4 regions of the Streptomyces sp. NPDC002926 genome follow, and region 4 is predicted to be linked to each of the others. Evidence: riboswitches for the same ligand, from Rfam matches in the RefSeq annotation. Region 4 holds a riboswitch; each other region holds the start of a gene.
The links. Region 4 has a riboswitch for cyclic di-AMP ahead of ACWDZ6_RS14105 (M23 family metallopeptidase). Riboswitches for the same ligand answer to the same signal wherever they lie in the genome.
Positions count from the first base shown of each region.

Region 1: another riboswitch for cyclic di-AMP. It lies ahead of ACWDZ6_RS12860 (NlpC/P60 family protein); the one in region 4 lies ahead of ACWDZ6_RS14105 (M23 family metallopeptidase).
Region 2: another riboswitch for cyclic di-AMP. It lies ahead of ACWDZ6_RS24280 (transglycosylase SLT domain-containing protein); the one in region 4 lies ahead of ACWDZ6_RS14105 (M23 family metallopeptidase).
Region 3: another riboswitch for cyclic di-AMP. It lies ahead of ACWDZ6_RS18600 (transglycosylase family protein); the one in region 4 lies ahead of ACWDZ6_RS14105 (M23 family metallopeptidase).

Region 1 is NZ_JBSFUK010000005.1:279,682-283,191, forward strand. It holds gene ACWDZ6_RS12855 (hypothetical protein) at 1-149, shown strand, start outside; gene ACWDZ6_RS12860 (NlpC/P60 family protein) at 274-1,452, opposite strand; cyclic di-AMP (ydaO/yuaA leader) riboswitch at 1,455-1,617, opposite strand; gene pcrA (DNA helicase PcrA) at 1,906-3,510, shown strand, end outside.
Region 2 is NZ_JBSFUK010000019.1:15,037-18,546, forward strand. It holds gene ACWDZ6_RS24270 (hypothetical protein) at 1,111-1,272, opposite strand; gene ACWDZ6_RS24275 (hypothetical protein) at 1,380-1,520, opposite strand; cyclic di-AMP (ydaO/yuaA leader) riboswitch at 2,240-2,400, shown strand; gene ACWDZ6_RS24280 (transglycosylase SLT domain-containing protein) at 2,403-3,209, shown strand; gene ACWDZ6_RS24285 (DUF6893 family small protein) at 3,230-3,346, opposite strand; gene ACWDZ6_RS24290 (hydrogenase maturation protease) at 3,357-3,510, opposite strand, start outside.
Region 3 is NZ_JBSFUK010000010.1:174,148-177,657, reverse strand. It holds gene eno (phosphopyruvate hydratase) at 1-1,228, opposite strand, end outside; gene ACWDZ6_RS18600 (transglycosylase family protein) at 1,526-2,209, opposite strand; cyclic di-AMP (ydaO/yuaA leader) riboswitch at 2,213-2,395, opposite strand; gene ACWDZ6_RS18595 (transglycosylase family protein) at 2,662-3,510, opposite strand, start outside.
Region 4 is NZ_JBSFUK010000006.1:108,372-111,881, reverse strand. It holds gene ACWDZ6_RS14110 (GntR family transcriptional regulator) at 1-617, opposite strand, end outside; gene ACWDZ6_RS14105 (M23 family metallopeptidase) at 831-1,601, opposite strand; cyclic di-AMP (ydaO/yuaA leader) riboswitch at 1,615-1,776, opposite strand; gene ACWDZ6_RS14100 (M16 family metallopeptidase) at 1,990-3,357, opposite strand; gene ACWDZ6_RS14095 (M16 family metallopeptidase) at 3,375-3,510, opposite strand, start outside.

The DNA.
Region 1 (3,510 bases), on a different contig from region 4:
TCAAGATCGGCATCAAGATGGCGGTGCTGATCGTGATCCTGGGCCTGGTGTATGTGAAGCGGGACGAGGAGAAGGTGGACAAGGCGGTGTTCGGGGCGGTGGGCGGACTGACGGTCGCGAACATCTTCATCGCCACGCTCTGGACGTGAGAGCGCCGCTTCTGATGTGAGAGCGGCGCTCCCGATGTGAGAGCGGCGCTTTCCGTACGTGACAACGCCTTCCGTACGTGACAACGCCCGGGCGCGGTCGGGCCCGGGCGTTCCACTTGTTCCGTTATGCCGGACGCACGCTGCCGTAGATCGGCATGTAGTAGATCGACTCCTCGCGGACGTTCGCGCCGGGCTTGGGCGCGTGGATCATCTTGCCGTCGCCGATGTAGATGCCGACGTGGCTGATGTCGTCGTAGAAGAAGACCAGGTCACCCGGGAGCAGATCCTTCGTCGCGACCCGCGTGCCGACCTTCACCTGGTCCCAGGTGGTGCGCGGCAGATCCACGCCGGCCGCCTTCCAGGCGGCCTGGGTCAGTCCCGAGCAGTCGTACGAGCTCGGGCCCGTCGCGCCCCAGACGTACGGCTTGCCCAGCTGCGAACGGGCGAACGACAGGACCTTGTCGGCCTTGGCCGCGTACCTGCTGTCGGCGGTGCCGGATCCCGTGCCCGTGCCTGCGCCCGGCTGCTCCTGCTCCTGGCGCTTTCGTTCCGCCTCCGCGTCGGCGCGGGCCTGCGCCTCCTCCTTGGCCTTGGCCTCGGCCTTACGGCGGGCCGCTTCCTCCTTCTCGCGCTCGATCGCCGCGAGCCGCGCCTTCTCCTCGGCGGTGAGCTTCGACAGCAGCGAACGCGCCTCGCTCAGCTTCGCCTGGACTTCCCGCTTGCTGGTGCGCAGCGCCTGCTGGGAGTCCGTGAGCGACTCGAGACTCTTCGTCGCCTCCGCCCGCTGCTTGGCGGCCGCGGCCCGCTGGGTCTCGTAGTCGTCGATGACGGTGCGCTGACGGTCGGTCATCCGGTCCATCAGCTGGGTCTGGTCGAAGTACGCCTGGGGGCTGTCCGCGAGCAGCAGCGCCGCGGTCGGGGTGACCGCGCCGGTCCGGTACTGCGCGGCCGCGTAGTTGCCCAGGGTGCGCCGGGACTCGTTCAGCTTGTCGGTGCGCTTCGCGGCGTCGTCGAGCAGCTGGTCGACCTCGCGCCGCTTCTCGTCGGTGGATTCCTTGGCCTTGTTGTACTTCTCGGTCGCGGTTCCGGCCTGCCGGTACAGGTCGTCGACCTTCTTCTGCACCTCTTCGACGGAGGGCTTCGGCTCGGCGGGCGCGGCGTTGGCGCTCTGCGTCGACAACAGGGTGACGGAGGCGAGGGCAGCCGTCGTGAACCCGACGGCGGGGGAGTTGGCGCGTAGACCTGCCATTCCGGCAATTCCGGTACGGGCACGCGGTTTGCGATGCGACGCCAAGGCCGGCATCTCCTTCTTCCGTGGACCGCCTACCGGGTTAGCTGTCGGGTTCGGGCGGAACGGAAGATCGCCCTACGGACCGAGAAAGACAGGTCCGATTCACCCCGGTTGTGCATGGTGGGTCCCCGGTTCCGAACTCCCGTGAGGGAAGTCCGAATTCGGCGCAGGCCGCCCGATTCGGCGTGAGTCGCCAGGGGGGGTACGGGCCGCCTGATCGAGCACGGTAGCCAACTCGTGTGGCTGCTGTGAAGGTTGATGTTCGATATGTCCGATACATTTTCGTGACCTTGGCGACTGAGTGGGGAGTCGCTCAGGGGTCGGCGCCGTACGGCATCGCAGCGGAGTGGCCCGGTCGCGCTGCGTCGCCGGTGTTGCCGCGGAAGTCGCTGCCCGGATCGCGACCGGAGTCGTATCCCGATGCGGCCGCGGGCTGTCACTGCGGCGGCCTAGACTCGTAGAGCGATGAGCAGCCTCTTTGACGACAGCTTCCTGGCGGACCTCCGGCCCAGCGCGGAGCAGCACCCGCCACCGCCCGAGGACTCGGCCCCGGAGGAGATCCCGGACGATCTCTTCCAGGGTGCGTTCGACGTGCCTCCGGCCCGGGACCCGTACTACCGCGACGGCGCCCCGCGCACTGTCGTGGACCCCGCCGCCCTGCTCGAGGGGCTGAACGAACAGCAGCGTGCCGCCGTCGTGCACACCGGGTCACCGCTGCTCATCGTGGCAGGGGCGGGGTCCGGCAAGACCCGGGTGCTGACCCACCGGATCGCACATCTGCTGGGGACCCGCAGCGTGCACCCCGGCCAGATACTGGCGATCACCTTCACCAACAAGGCCGCCGGCGAGATGAAGGAACGCGTCGAGCAGCTCGTCGGGCCGCGCGCCAACGCCATGTGGGTCATGACCTTCCACAGCGCGTGCGTCCGCATCCTGCGCCGGGAGTCCAAGAGGCTCGGCTTCACCTCGTCGTTCTCGATCTACGACGCCGCCGACTCCAAGCGCCTGATGGCACTGGTCTGCCGCGATCTGGACCTCGACCCGAAGAAGTTCCCGCCGAAGTCCTTCAGCGCGAAGATCTCGAACCTGAAGAACGAGCTGATCGACGAGGAGACCTTCGCCGACCAGGCTGATGGGGGTACCTCCCAGGACGGAGGCTCTGGGGGAGGTTTTGAGAAGACGCTCGCCGAGGCCTACCGCATGTACCAGGCGAGGCTGCGCGAGGCCAATGCCCTGGACTTCGACGACATCATCATGACCACCGTCCACCTCCTCCAGGCCTTCCCTGACGTCGCCGAGCACTACCAGCGGCGCTTCCGGCACGTCCTGGTGGACGAGTACCAGGACACCAACCACGCTCAGTACACGCTCGTACGCGAGCTGGTGGGGACGGGTCACGAGGACCTGCCGCCGGCCGAGCTCTGCGTCGTCGGCGACGCCGACCAGTCGATCTACGCCTTCCGCGGCGCGACCATCCGCAACATCCTCCAGTTCGAGGAGGACTACCCGGACGCGACGACGATCATGCTCGAACAGAACTACCGCTCGACGCAGACGATCCTCTCCGCCGCCAACGCCGTCATCGAGCGGAACGAAAGCCGCCGGCCCAAGAACCTGTGGACGAACGCCGGCGCCGGCGCGCAGATCACCGGCTATGTCGCGGACACCGAGCACGACGAGGCGCAGTTCGTTGCCGACGAGATCGACAGGCTGACGGACGCGGGCGACGCGAAGGCCGGCGACGTCGCCGTCTTCTACCGTACGAACGCCCAGTCCCGTGTCTTCGAGGAGATCTTCATCCGGGTCGGGCTGCCGTACAAGGTCGTCGGCGGAGTGCGCTTCTACGAGCGCAAGGAGGTCCGGGACGTCCTCGCGTATCTGCGGGTCCTCGCCAACCCCGAGGACAATGTTCCGCTGCGCCGGATCATCAATGTCCCCAAGCGGGGTATCGGCGACCGCGCGGAGGCGATGATCGACGCGCTCGCGCTGCGCGAGAAGATCACTTTCCCGCAGGCACTGCGCCGCGTGGACGAGGCGTACGGCATGGCGGCCCGCTCCGCCAACGCCGTC
Region 2 (3,510 bases), on a different contig from region 4:
CGCACATGTCAGTATGTGATCATGCCTGACCGAAATCGACCAAGAAGTAGGAATAGTTGCCCATCTCTTCCCGACTTGCGAACAAGTGATTCGTCGCGGGCGCTTACCGCCCGTGCGGGGATCCGAAAGTGGACAGCTGGGCACCGAGGGCAAGTGCGTCGACCGGGCGACCGGCGCGTATGCGGCGCCGTGGAAGGAGCGGCTGTGCATCGTGAAATGGTCGAGCATGCTGCTGGAACAGCACCCGGGGAACAGGCAGATGGCTCGTAACACCCCATGACAATGAGCGCGGTTGACTCGGAGTCAGCCCTGATTGCCGGCTCGGACGCCGAGTGGGGCGCCCGTGCGACCAGCTACAACCTCCGATGGAGTTGCGTGCGCCACGTTTCAACCGCCTTTTGAACACTGATTCGCTCAAGCCCGTTGACCTCGGTAACCGGTGAAACACCTGCAGACCGGTGAGTGAGTGAGGTTCGCGCATGCCAAGGATGCTTCGGAAAGTCACCGAGCGCCGCCTTCCGGCGGCCGGCTGCTGCCCAGCCTGGCCGGCCGGCCACGGCTCCTTCCAGCAACTCACGCACTAAGGGGCGAGATCATGGACTACTGCCTCCCCTGCCGCCGCGTCCTCAACGGCGCCGTGACGTGCCCGGAGTGCGGCGCATACGACTCCGCAACAGCACCGCCGAGCGATCGGAGCGGCGGTGGTGCTCCGACAGTCGACACGATGGTGCCGGAGATCCTGTTCAGCGAGGGACCGGGCTCGTTCGAGTCCCCCGAGCCTCTCTGGTCCCCCGCTCCCTCGGCAGATGTGCCCGCAGCCCGGGGGCGCCATCCGCAGCGATTGAAGAAGTACGGCGGGCGGACTCTTGCCGCGGCCGCCTTCGCCATGCTCGGCGGTCTGGCCGCCGTATCGCTGCTGCCCGAGCACTCCGCCGGTGCCCCAGGAGCAGCGCCGGGCCCGGAACGGGTATCCCCCGACGAGCCCGAGCCCGAGCCCCACGTCACCAAATCACCGAAAGCCACGCCGGAACGGCCGGCCACGCACCCGGCCCGAGGGAGTGTCCGGGACCGGAGCAGTGGTACGCCTCGGCGCCCCAGCGCGACGGCCACTCACCGGGAATCAGCGGCATCCACGACTCCCACAGCCACCACCAGGCCGCCCGTGAGGGCCAGGCCGACCCCCCGCCCCTCCAGTGGCCGCCCCAGCCACTCGGCCTCGCCGACGCCGACTCCTTCCGCAAGTCCTTCCGGCAGTGTGAGCACCTCACCCACGGGCACTCCTGCGCCGAGCACCAGTGGCCCAGTGACCGATGCCCAGAGGGAACTGACGAAGCTGTTGCTGCCGAAGCGACACTGAAGCGGGGCGGTCGGGGGCACGATCACCAGCAGGTGATCGAAGGTTCGGGTTCGCCGTGCCGCTGGTCGTCGTCGGCAGCCTGGGTGCCGCTCGCCATGACGGAGTAGCCGTCCAGCGCTCCGTTTCGACGGCTGCCCGGTGGCGTGGGAATCGCGGCGGCCATGAGGCTGATGTCCAGGACGGGGCCGTCGTTCGACAGGTCACGGGTCTCCGCCCCGGCACAGACCGAGGGCCGTCGAAGCCTCTGTGCTCGCCGAGTGCCGCACGCCCGTGCCCGCCGAGCGCTGGAGCCGTTCGACACCCGCCCTGCCGCCGGGACCCGGCGGCAGGGCCCCGGCACACCTGCGCCACCCGGGCGCGTACGCCGTGCGGGCAGCGGTGGTCGCCTACCGGTCTCGGGGGGCACGTCGCCACAGGACAGCCAGGCGGAGAGGCGACCCCCAATTACTACCCAAACGGACAGAATCTACCCATAGAGGGCGCTAATGCATTTATAGCGCGAATGTGGGGACTAAATGCTCATCTTCGAGGACAACTCCGCCCATGCATGTCCGGAATGAACGTTTACTCGGCATTGCTCTCGACGTCCATATTGCAGGAAAACATGCGACTTGTCGTGCATTTTCGCGGCGGCGCAGGGCCGGCCATCCCGCATCGAAACCCGTGATATGGGTCACGTCCTCGACAGTGCGCGAAGGGCGCCGATCCGGCCCAGTCCCTTTCCATAGAAGCGAGTTGAGTTTCCCGTCCTCGGTGGATCGCGTGATTTTCCGCGGCTGATTCCGCCGCGCGGATTGCAGTGGTGAATTCAGGGCTTGTTCAATCCAGCGCTTTTCGCTTACGGTCGCCGCAATCCGGACGGAACGCCGAATCCTGCCGCCGCCCGGCAAACCACCCACTCACTTACGGCAGGAGCGGGGGACCCAGGTAAGCCGCCGATCCGGAATCCGGAACGGCTCGGGGTCAAGTCGCATTCCTACCGCGGCCGGGCATCTCCAGCCCGAACCCGACAGCTCACCTCGCAGGCGACGGAGAGGAACTCATCATGCCCGCAAAGGGTAAGCACCGTCGTCCCAAGTCCAGCCCGATCACCCGGGGCTTCGTCGCCGCGGGTGCGGGCGGTGCCGCACTCGTCCTGCCGGTGATCGGCGCGACCACTGCCGGCGCGGCCCAGCCGACGGCACATCCCGTCACAGCCGCAAAGGCTGTGGCCCCGGCCGCCGCGGGCACCACGCACGTCGCCGCGAAGAAGGCCCTGCCCACCACCTATTCCGTCGTCGTGGGTGACTCCCTTGCCAAGATCGCTCGGGCGCACTCCCTGAGCGGCGGCTGGATGCAGCTGTACAAGGACAACCGGAGGGCAATCGGCAGCAACCCTTCGCTGATTCACTCGGGTCTCCAGCTGTCGGTCGGCAAAAAGGCCAAGGTGACCCCCAACACGTCTTCCCCGGAGGATCGGGCCAGCCGCTCCGTGCAGAGGAGCACGCTGGCCACCAAGGGCGCCACCACCGCCACGAAGCCCGCGACCTATGCGAACAACCTCGACGGCTGGATCCGGGAGTCACTCGCCGTCATGGCCAAGCACGGCATCCCCGGCTCGTACGACGGCATCCACCGGAACATCATGCGCGAGTCCTCGGGCAACCCGCGGGCCATCAACAACTGGGACTCCAACGCCGTGGCGGGAACACCGTCCAAGGGGCTCCTGCAGGTCATTGCGCCGACGTTCCTCGCGTACCACGTGCCCGGCACGTCGATGGACAGCTACGACCCGGTCGCCAACATCACCGCCGCGTGCAACTACGCCGCCGACAAGTACGGCTCCATCGACAATGTGAACGGCGCCTACTGAGGCCTGTCACCACCGTCGTGTCACATCTTGCGGATGCGCAGATAGCGCATGACGTCCGGCAGGAGCTGCTTGACAACAGCAGCCACAGCCGTCGCGGCAGTCGCGGCGGCCACGCTGCCAATGATCGTCTTCTTCATGCTCTTCTCCTCACTTCGCAACCTCGCCGACCGCAGCCGGTGGCGCGGACGATTCGTGCCTGCCGTCCCGTACCAGGCCCATGATCAGCCGTACGGCCTCCGGCACGGCGGCGGCAACGGGCGGACTGAGACCGATGCCTTCCTCCACACCGGCGGGTTCACAT
Region 3 (3,510 bases), on a different contig from region 4:
TCTCCTCGATACGCAGCAGCTGGTTGTACTTGGCGACGCGCTCGGAGCGGGCCGGGGCGCCGGTCTTGATCTGGCCGCAGTTGGTGGCAACGGCCAGGTCGGCGATGGTGACGTCCTCGGTCTCGCCGGAGCGGTGGGACATCATGCACTTGAAGCCGCTGCGCTGGGCGAGCTCCACGGCGTCCAGGGTCTCGGTCAGCGAACCGATCTGGTTCACCTTGACGAGCAGGGCGTTCGCGGCGCCGTCCTCGATACCGCGGGCCAGACGCTCCGGGTTGGTGACGAACAGGTCGTCGCCGACGATCTGGACCTTGGCGCCCAGCTTGTCGGTGAGGACCTTCCAGCCGGCCCAGTCGTCCTCGAAGAGCGGGTCCTCGATGGAGACGAGCGGGTAGGCCGCCACGAGCTCCTCGTAGTACTCGGTCATCTCGGCGGCGGAGCGGGACTTGCCCTCGAACTCGTACAGGCCGTCCTTGTAGAACTCGGACGCGGCGACGTCGAGCGCGAGCGCGATGTCCTTGCCCGGGGCGTAACCGGCCTGCTTGATGGCCTCGAGGATGAGGTCCAGGGCGGCGCGGTTGGACTCCAGGTTCGGCGCGAAGCCGCCCTCGTCGCCGAGGCCGGTGGAGAGGCCCTTGGTCTTCAGGACGGACTTGAGGGTGTGGTAGACCTCGGCGCCCCAGCGCAGAGCCTCGGAGAAGGACTCGGCGCCGATCGGCGCGATCATGAACTCCTGGATGTCCACGTTGGAGTCGGCGTGCGAGCCGCCGTTCAGGATGTTCATCATCGGAACGGGCAGCAGGTGCGCGTTCGGGCCGCCGAGGTAGCGGAAGAGCGGCAGGTCGGACGCCTCGGAGGCGGCGTGCGCGACGGCGAGGGAGACGCCGAGGATGGCGTTGGCACCGAGGGAGGACTTGTCCGGAGTGGCGTCCAGGTCGAACATCGCCTGGTCGATCAGGCGCTGCTCGGTGGCGTCGTAGCCGACGAGCTCCGGGCCGATCTGCTCGATGACGGCGAGGACAGCCTTCTCCACGCCCTTGCCCTGGTAGCGGTTCTGGTCACCGTCGCGGAGCTCAAGAGCCTCGAACGCACCGGTGGAGGCGCCGGACGGAACAGCAGCACGGCCCGTGCTGCCGTCGTCGAGGCCAACCTCGACCTCGACCGTGGGGTTGCCTCGGGAGTCCAGGATTTCCCGGGCTACGACGACGTCGATGGACGGCACGAGCATCTCCTTCTGGGATGTGACGCTGAGAATGCAGGGTCTCTTGGCCTTGCGACATGAGCCTAACCGGCTCCACGGCGTCGGTCGGCCGTTGCCCGCCCGCTGGGACGAAAAACGGCGCGAAGACTCGCGACGCAGGACAAACAGCACGTGAACTACCTGCGGGTAACGCCACGGGAGCCGACGGAGACACTCGCGGCCACCGGTACCGGCCGGGGACAGAACCCGGCCGGGGACAGACAGAACCCCGGCCCGGCGCGTACGGGGGAAGACGCGCCGGACCGGGGCGTTGGGGACCCGGGGTCAGCTCAGGTGGAGCTGCTGGCCCGGGAAGATCACGTCGGCGCGCTCGACGATGTCCTTGTTGAGGTCGAACAGCTTCTTCCAGCCGCCCTTGACCTTCTGGGTCTCGGCGATCGTGCCGAGGGTGTCGCCCGCCTTCACCTTGTACTCGCCGTCACCCTTCTTGAAACCCTTGGCGGCGGGCTTCGCGGACTTCACCGGGGCGGCGGGGCGCTCGGAGCGCGTGGTGGGGGCCTCGGCGCGCTTCGGGGCGGGCTGCGCCTTCTGCGTGGTGCCGGAGTCGGCGGAGCCGCCGTCGAAGGGGGTGTTGGACAGGCCGACGCCGCAGTTGGGCCAGGCGCCCTTGCCCTGGCCGGCCAGAACCTTCTCGGCGACCGCTATCTGCTGGGACTTGGAGGCCTGGTCGGCGGAGGAGGCGTACGCCGTGCCGCCGTACGCGGCCCAGGTGGAGGCCGAGAACTGCAGGCCGCCGTAGAAACCGTTGCCGGTGTTGATGGACCAGTTGCCGCCGGCCTCGCACTGGGCGACCCGGTCCCACTCGGAGGCGGTCGCGGCGGAGGCCGAGGTGGCGCCCATCAGCGGGGCGGCGACGACGGCACCGGTGACACCGGCGAGCGCGGCGATACGGGCAGTCCGATTGAAGGCGGCCGGGCGGCGGTGCTTGCTCTTGCTGGAAAACAGCATGGAACGACTCCTCACCGACGCCTGCGAGGTGAGCTGTCGGGTTCGGGCCAAGTGAGTTGCCCGGCCGCGCGTCGTGGCGCGCGGCTTCACCCCAAGCCGGTCCGTGGGCCGTTGCGTACTGCTCTCAACGGCCGGGCCCGGCACTTACCTTGGGTCCCCCGCTCCTGCCTTCGGCGCTCTGTGCGAACGACTGCTCCCCCCGACCGGCGGCAGGATTCGGCGTGACGGTCAGTGGTGCCCGCGGTGGCGAGCGGTTCAGACCGTAGACACAGCTCTCCCCGATGTTCAAAGACGAACATCGGGGAGAAATCGCCCATTCCGCCACTCGGGGAACTCTCGTTTTCGCAGGTGAGAAGCGGAACGACCCAATCAGGGGGGCGAGATATGTCAGTTGGGACAAAGAGACCCATGTCTCACTTGGTCAAACTCGGACATATATCCGCTAACTGCCGCTACCTCAGATCCAGATCGAGGCTCTGGCCAGGGTGGATCAGGTCCGGATCGATACCGACGGTCTTCCGGTTCGCCTCGTAGATCGCGGACCAGCCACCGGCCAGCTTCTGCTCGTCGGCGATGGCCCACAGGCTGTCGCCGGGGCGGACGGTGTACTCGCCGGGCACCGCGTCCGCACTGCCTGTCTTGCCGGCCTCGTCACGTGCCGCACCGTCACCCCGCGAGGCATGGCGGGCATCTTCGCGTTGATTGTCCGTATTGCCCGGCTCTGTCTCCTCCGGGGTGCCACGGTGCTTTCCGGTGCCGCTGTCGGCGTCGGCGTCCTGCCCCGTGCCCGGATCCGCCGACCCGGACGGCTGGGTCGACGCCTTGGGGGTCGACGGCGCGGAGGGGTCCGCGGACGGCTCGGCGGACTCGGCGGCCCCGGCGGAGGGCTTCGCGGTCGTGGCCGACTGTGCGGGAGCACTCTGCCCGGGCGACGGCATGGCGCCGGGGTCGACGCCCGTCGCGGCGCCGTCGTTGGCCAGCCCCGCGATCAGCGAACAGGTGGCCCACGCCTGCGGACCCTGCGCGTCGAGGACCTTCTCCGCGACCGCGATCTGCTGGGAGCGGCTCGCGAGGTCGGCGGTGGGCGCGTACGCCGTCCCGCCGAAGTCCTGCCAGGCCTCCTGCGTGAACTGCAGACCGCCGTAGAACCCGTTGCCGAGGTCGGCACTCCACATGCCGCCGCTCTCGCACTCCGCGACGCGGTCCCACGTGGCGGCATCGGCGGCGGAGGCCGACCCGGCGCCGAGCAGCGGGATGGCGATGGCCGATCCCGTCACTCCTGCCGCGACGACGATGGCCGG
Region 4 (3,510 bases):
CGCAGCCGGTGCGCGGCGGCGGCCCGTTCGGCGTGCACGGCCGTCAGCCCTCGCGCCCGTTCCGCGTCGCCGCGCGCCACCGCGTCCACGATCGCGCCGTGCTCGATCCAGGACTCGACGGGCGTGGCCGGCTGCTCGACGGTGTACATCCAGGCGATCTTGTGCCGCAGCTGGGTGAGCAGAGCGATCAGGCCCGGACTGCCGGAGGCCTGGGCGAGCGTCTCGTGGAACCAGCCGCCCAGTGACCGCAGGTCCTCGCCCTGACCACGGCGGGCCCGCTCCTGACCCAGCCTGACCAGGCCCCGCAGCACCTTCAGATGTGCCTCGGTGCGCCGCTGGGCGGCGCGCGCCGCACCCATGGGCTCGAGCAGCATCCGGATCTCCAGGAGGTCGGCGGCCTCCTGCTCGGTGGGCTCGGCGACACAGGCGCCGGCGTGGCGGCGGGTGGTGACGAAGCCCTCGGACTCCAGCGTGCGCAGAGCTTCGCGCACCGGGACCCGGGAGACGCCGTAGCGGCGCGCCAGCTGCTCCTCGGTGAGCCGGCTGCCGCGCTCGAATACACCGGAGACGATGTCGTCGCGGATCGCCGTGCATACCGAGTGCGCGGGAATGCGCATGACCGAACCTCCGCTTTAATCCGCGCGAAACGCAGCCGACTGACGTCTGTTCAGTGACTCTATTGCAATGCGCGGGATTTTCCGATGGGAGACCGGAATCCATGGATATCTTTTGGCCAGAACTCCGGCGGAGCGGGCAAACACCGAAGGCCCCGGCGGTGAGCCGGGGCCTTCGGGAAGCACGTGGGACCGGACAGCGGCCCCGCCGTCGGGTCAGACGCTGACGCCGTGCGCGCGCAGGTACGCGACCGGGTTGATGTCGGAGCCGTACTCGGGGCTGGTGCGGGCCTCGAAGTGGAGGTGCGGTCCAGTGGTGTTGCCGGTCGCGCCGGAGAGGCCGATCTGCTGGCCCGGGGTCACCGACTGGCCGACCGAGACGCCGATGGACGAGAGGTGGCCGTACTGCGTGTACGAGCCGTCCTTCATCTTGATCACGATGTTGTTCCCGTACGCGCCGCCCCAGCCGGCCTCGACGACGGTGCCGGAGCCGACCGCGTGCACGGTCGTGCCGGACGCGGCGTGGAAGTCGATGCCGGTGTGGCTGCCGGAGGACCAGATGGCGCCGCCGGTCTTGTAGCCCGTGGAGACGTACGAGTGAGAGATCGGGGCCACGAAGGAGTTGAGGCGCTTGCGCTCGGCGGCCCGCGCGGCGCGCTCCTTGGCCTCACGGGCCTCCTTGGCGCGGGCCTCGGCCTTCCGCTTCGCCTCGGCCTCGGCCTTCGCCTTGGCGACGGCCTCGGCGGCCTCCTGCTTCTGAGCGGCGGCCTGGTCGGCGATCTGCTCGGCGAGGGAGTCGGCGGCCACGATCTGGGTCAGGCCGGTGTCCTCGACGGTGGCGGCGCCGGTGTCGGCGGCGAGTGCCGGGGAAGCGAGGGTTCCGATGACGCCGGTGGTGGCGAGAGCGGCGACGCCGGCGATGTTCGCCTTCTTGCGCGTCATTCGGCTCGGGGCACGGTGCTTCCCGGTGGCACGGGTGAACGCCATGAAGTGGCTGGTCCTTTCCTTCCTTCTCGCCTACCGGGTTAGCTGACGGGTTCGGAGCAGGAAGGTCTCCTACAGGCCCCTCCGCAGGTGCGAAGGCGCCCGATTCACCCCAGGGACTGAGTGGGTCCCCGGCTCCCCAGGCTCGCGCCTGACGGGGACTCGGCGATGACTGTCCGATGCCGCGGATGCGGCGGGCTACGGCGGACAGCCGGACCGACGCTAGGCGGGCCGTCTTTCAATCACCAAACAGACAGCTCTTTTTGTAGCGCATGCCACAGGCCAGACAGGCAGGCTCTCCAATAAAACGGGCATAAAGCAGAACCCCGGCATCACCAGGGAGGCCGGGGTTCCGTTTGCCTGTTTTGAATTGTTTGCCGGATAAGCCCAATCAGCCTGTGACAACCGTCACTTCGCCGATGCCGAGCGCCCTGACCGGCTCCTCGATCTGCGAGGCATCGCCGACAAGCACCGTGACAAGTCGGTCCACCGGGAAGGCGCTGACGGCCGCGGCCGTCGCCTCGACGGTGCCGGTCTCGGCCAGGCGCACGTACAACTGCGCCTGGTAGTCGTCCGGGAGGAACTGCTCGACCTGGTCGGCGAGCGTGCCCGCGACGGAGGCGGCTGTCTCGAACTTCAGCGGGGCGACACCCACCAGGTTCTGCACGGCAACATCGCGCTCGGCGTCGGTCAGACCCCCGTCCGCGAGCGTACGCAGCACCTTCCAGAGGTCGTCCAGCGCCGGTCCGGTGTTCGGGGTGTCCACCGAGCCGCTGATGGCGAGCATCGCCGCGCCCGACCCGTCGGGAGCGGAGCGCAGCACCTGGCCGAAGGCCCGTACGCCGTAGGTGTAGCCCTTCTCCTCGCGCAGCACGCGGTCGAGGCGCGAGGTGAGGGTGCCGCCCAGGCAGTACGCCCCGAGCACCTGGGCCGGCCAGACGCGGTCATGGCGGTCCGGGCCGATGCGGCCGATCAGCAGCTGTGTCTGGACGGCGCCGGGGCGGTCCACGATGACCACACGGCCGGTGTCGTCGGCGGTGATCGGCGGTACGGGACGGGCATCGGCGCTGTTGCCGGTCCAGGTGCCGAGGGTCTCGGCGAGCACGGCGTCAAGGTCGACTCCGGTGAGGTCGCCGACGATCACCGTGGTGGCCGTGGCCGGCCGGACGTACGCCTCGTAGAAGGCGCGCACGGCCGCGGAGTCGATCCGGGCCACGGTCTCCTCCGTGCCCTGGCGGGGGCGCGACATACGCAGGGAGGCCGGGAAGAGCTGCTTGGAGAGCTCCTTGGCCGCACGGCGGGCCGGGTTGGCCGTCTCGTGCGGGATCTCGTCCAGCCGGTTGCGTACCAGCCGCTCCACCTCGTTGTCGGCGAAGGCGGGCGCGCGCAGCGCCTCGGCGAGCAGGCCGAGCGCCTTCGGCAGCCGGGAGACCGGCACCTCCAGGGAGATGCGGACACCCGGGTGGTCGGCGTGCGCGTCGAGGGTGGCGCCGCAGCGCTCCAGCTCGGCGGCGAACTCCTCGGCGGTGTGCTTGTCGGTGCCTTCCGACAGGGCGCGCGCCATGATCGTGGCGACGCCGTCGATGCCCTCGGGCTCGGCCTCCAGCGGGGCGTCGAGGCAGATCTCGACGGCCACCACCTGCTGGCCGGGGCGATGGCAGCGCAGCACGGTGAGGCCGTTGTCCAGCGTGCCGCGCTCGGGGGCCGGGAACGCCCAGGGGCGGGCCGGTCCGGCCGTCGGCTGCGGGTGGAACTCCATGGTCACGGCAGCGTCGCTCACTGGTCCGCCCCTTCGTGCTCGTCGTTCTCGTCGCTGTCGCCGTTGTCCGCGGAGAGGGGCTCGTAGACCAGCACCGCCCTGTTGTCCGGGCGCAACCGGGCCTTGGCGACCGCCTGCACCTCTTCGGCGGTG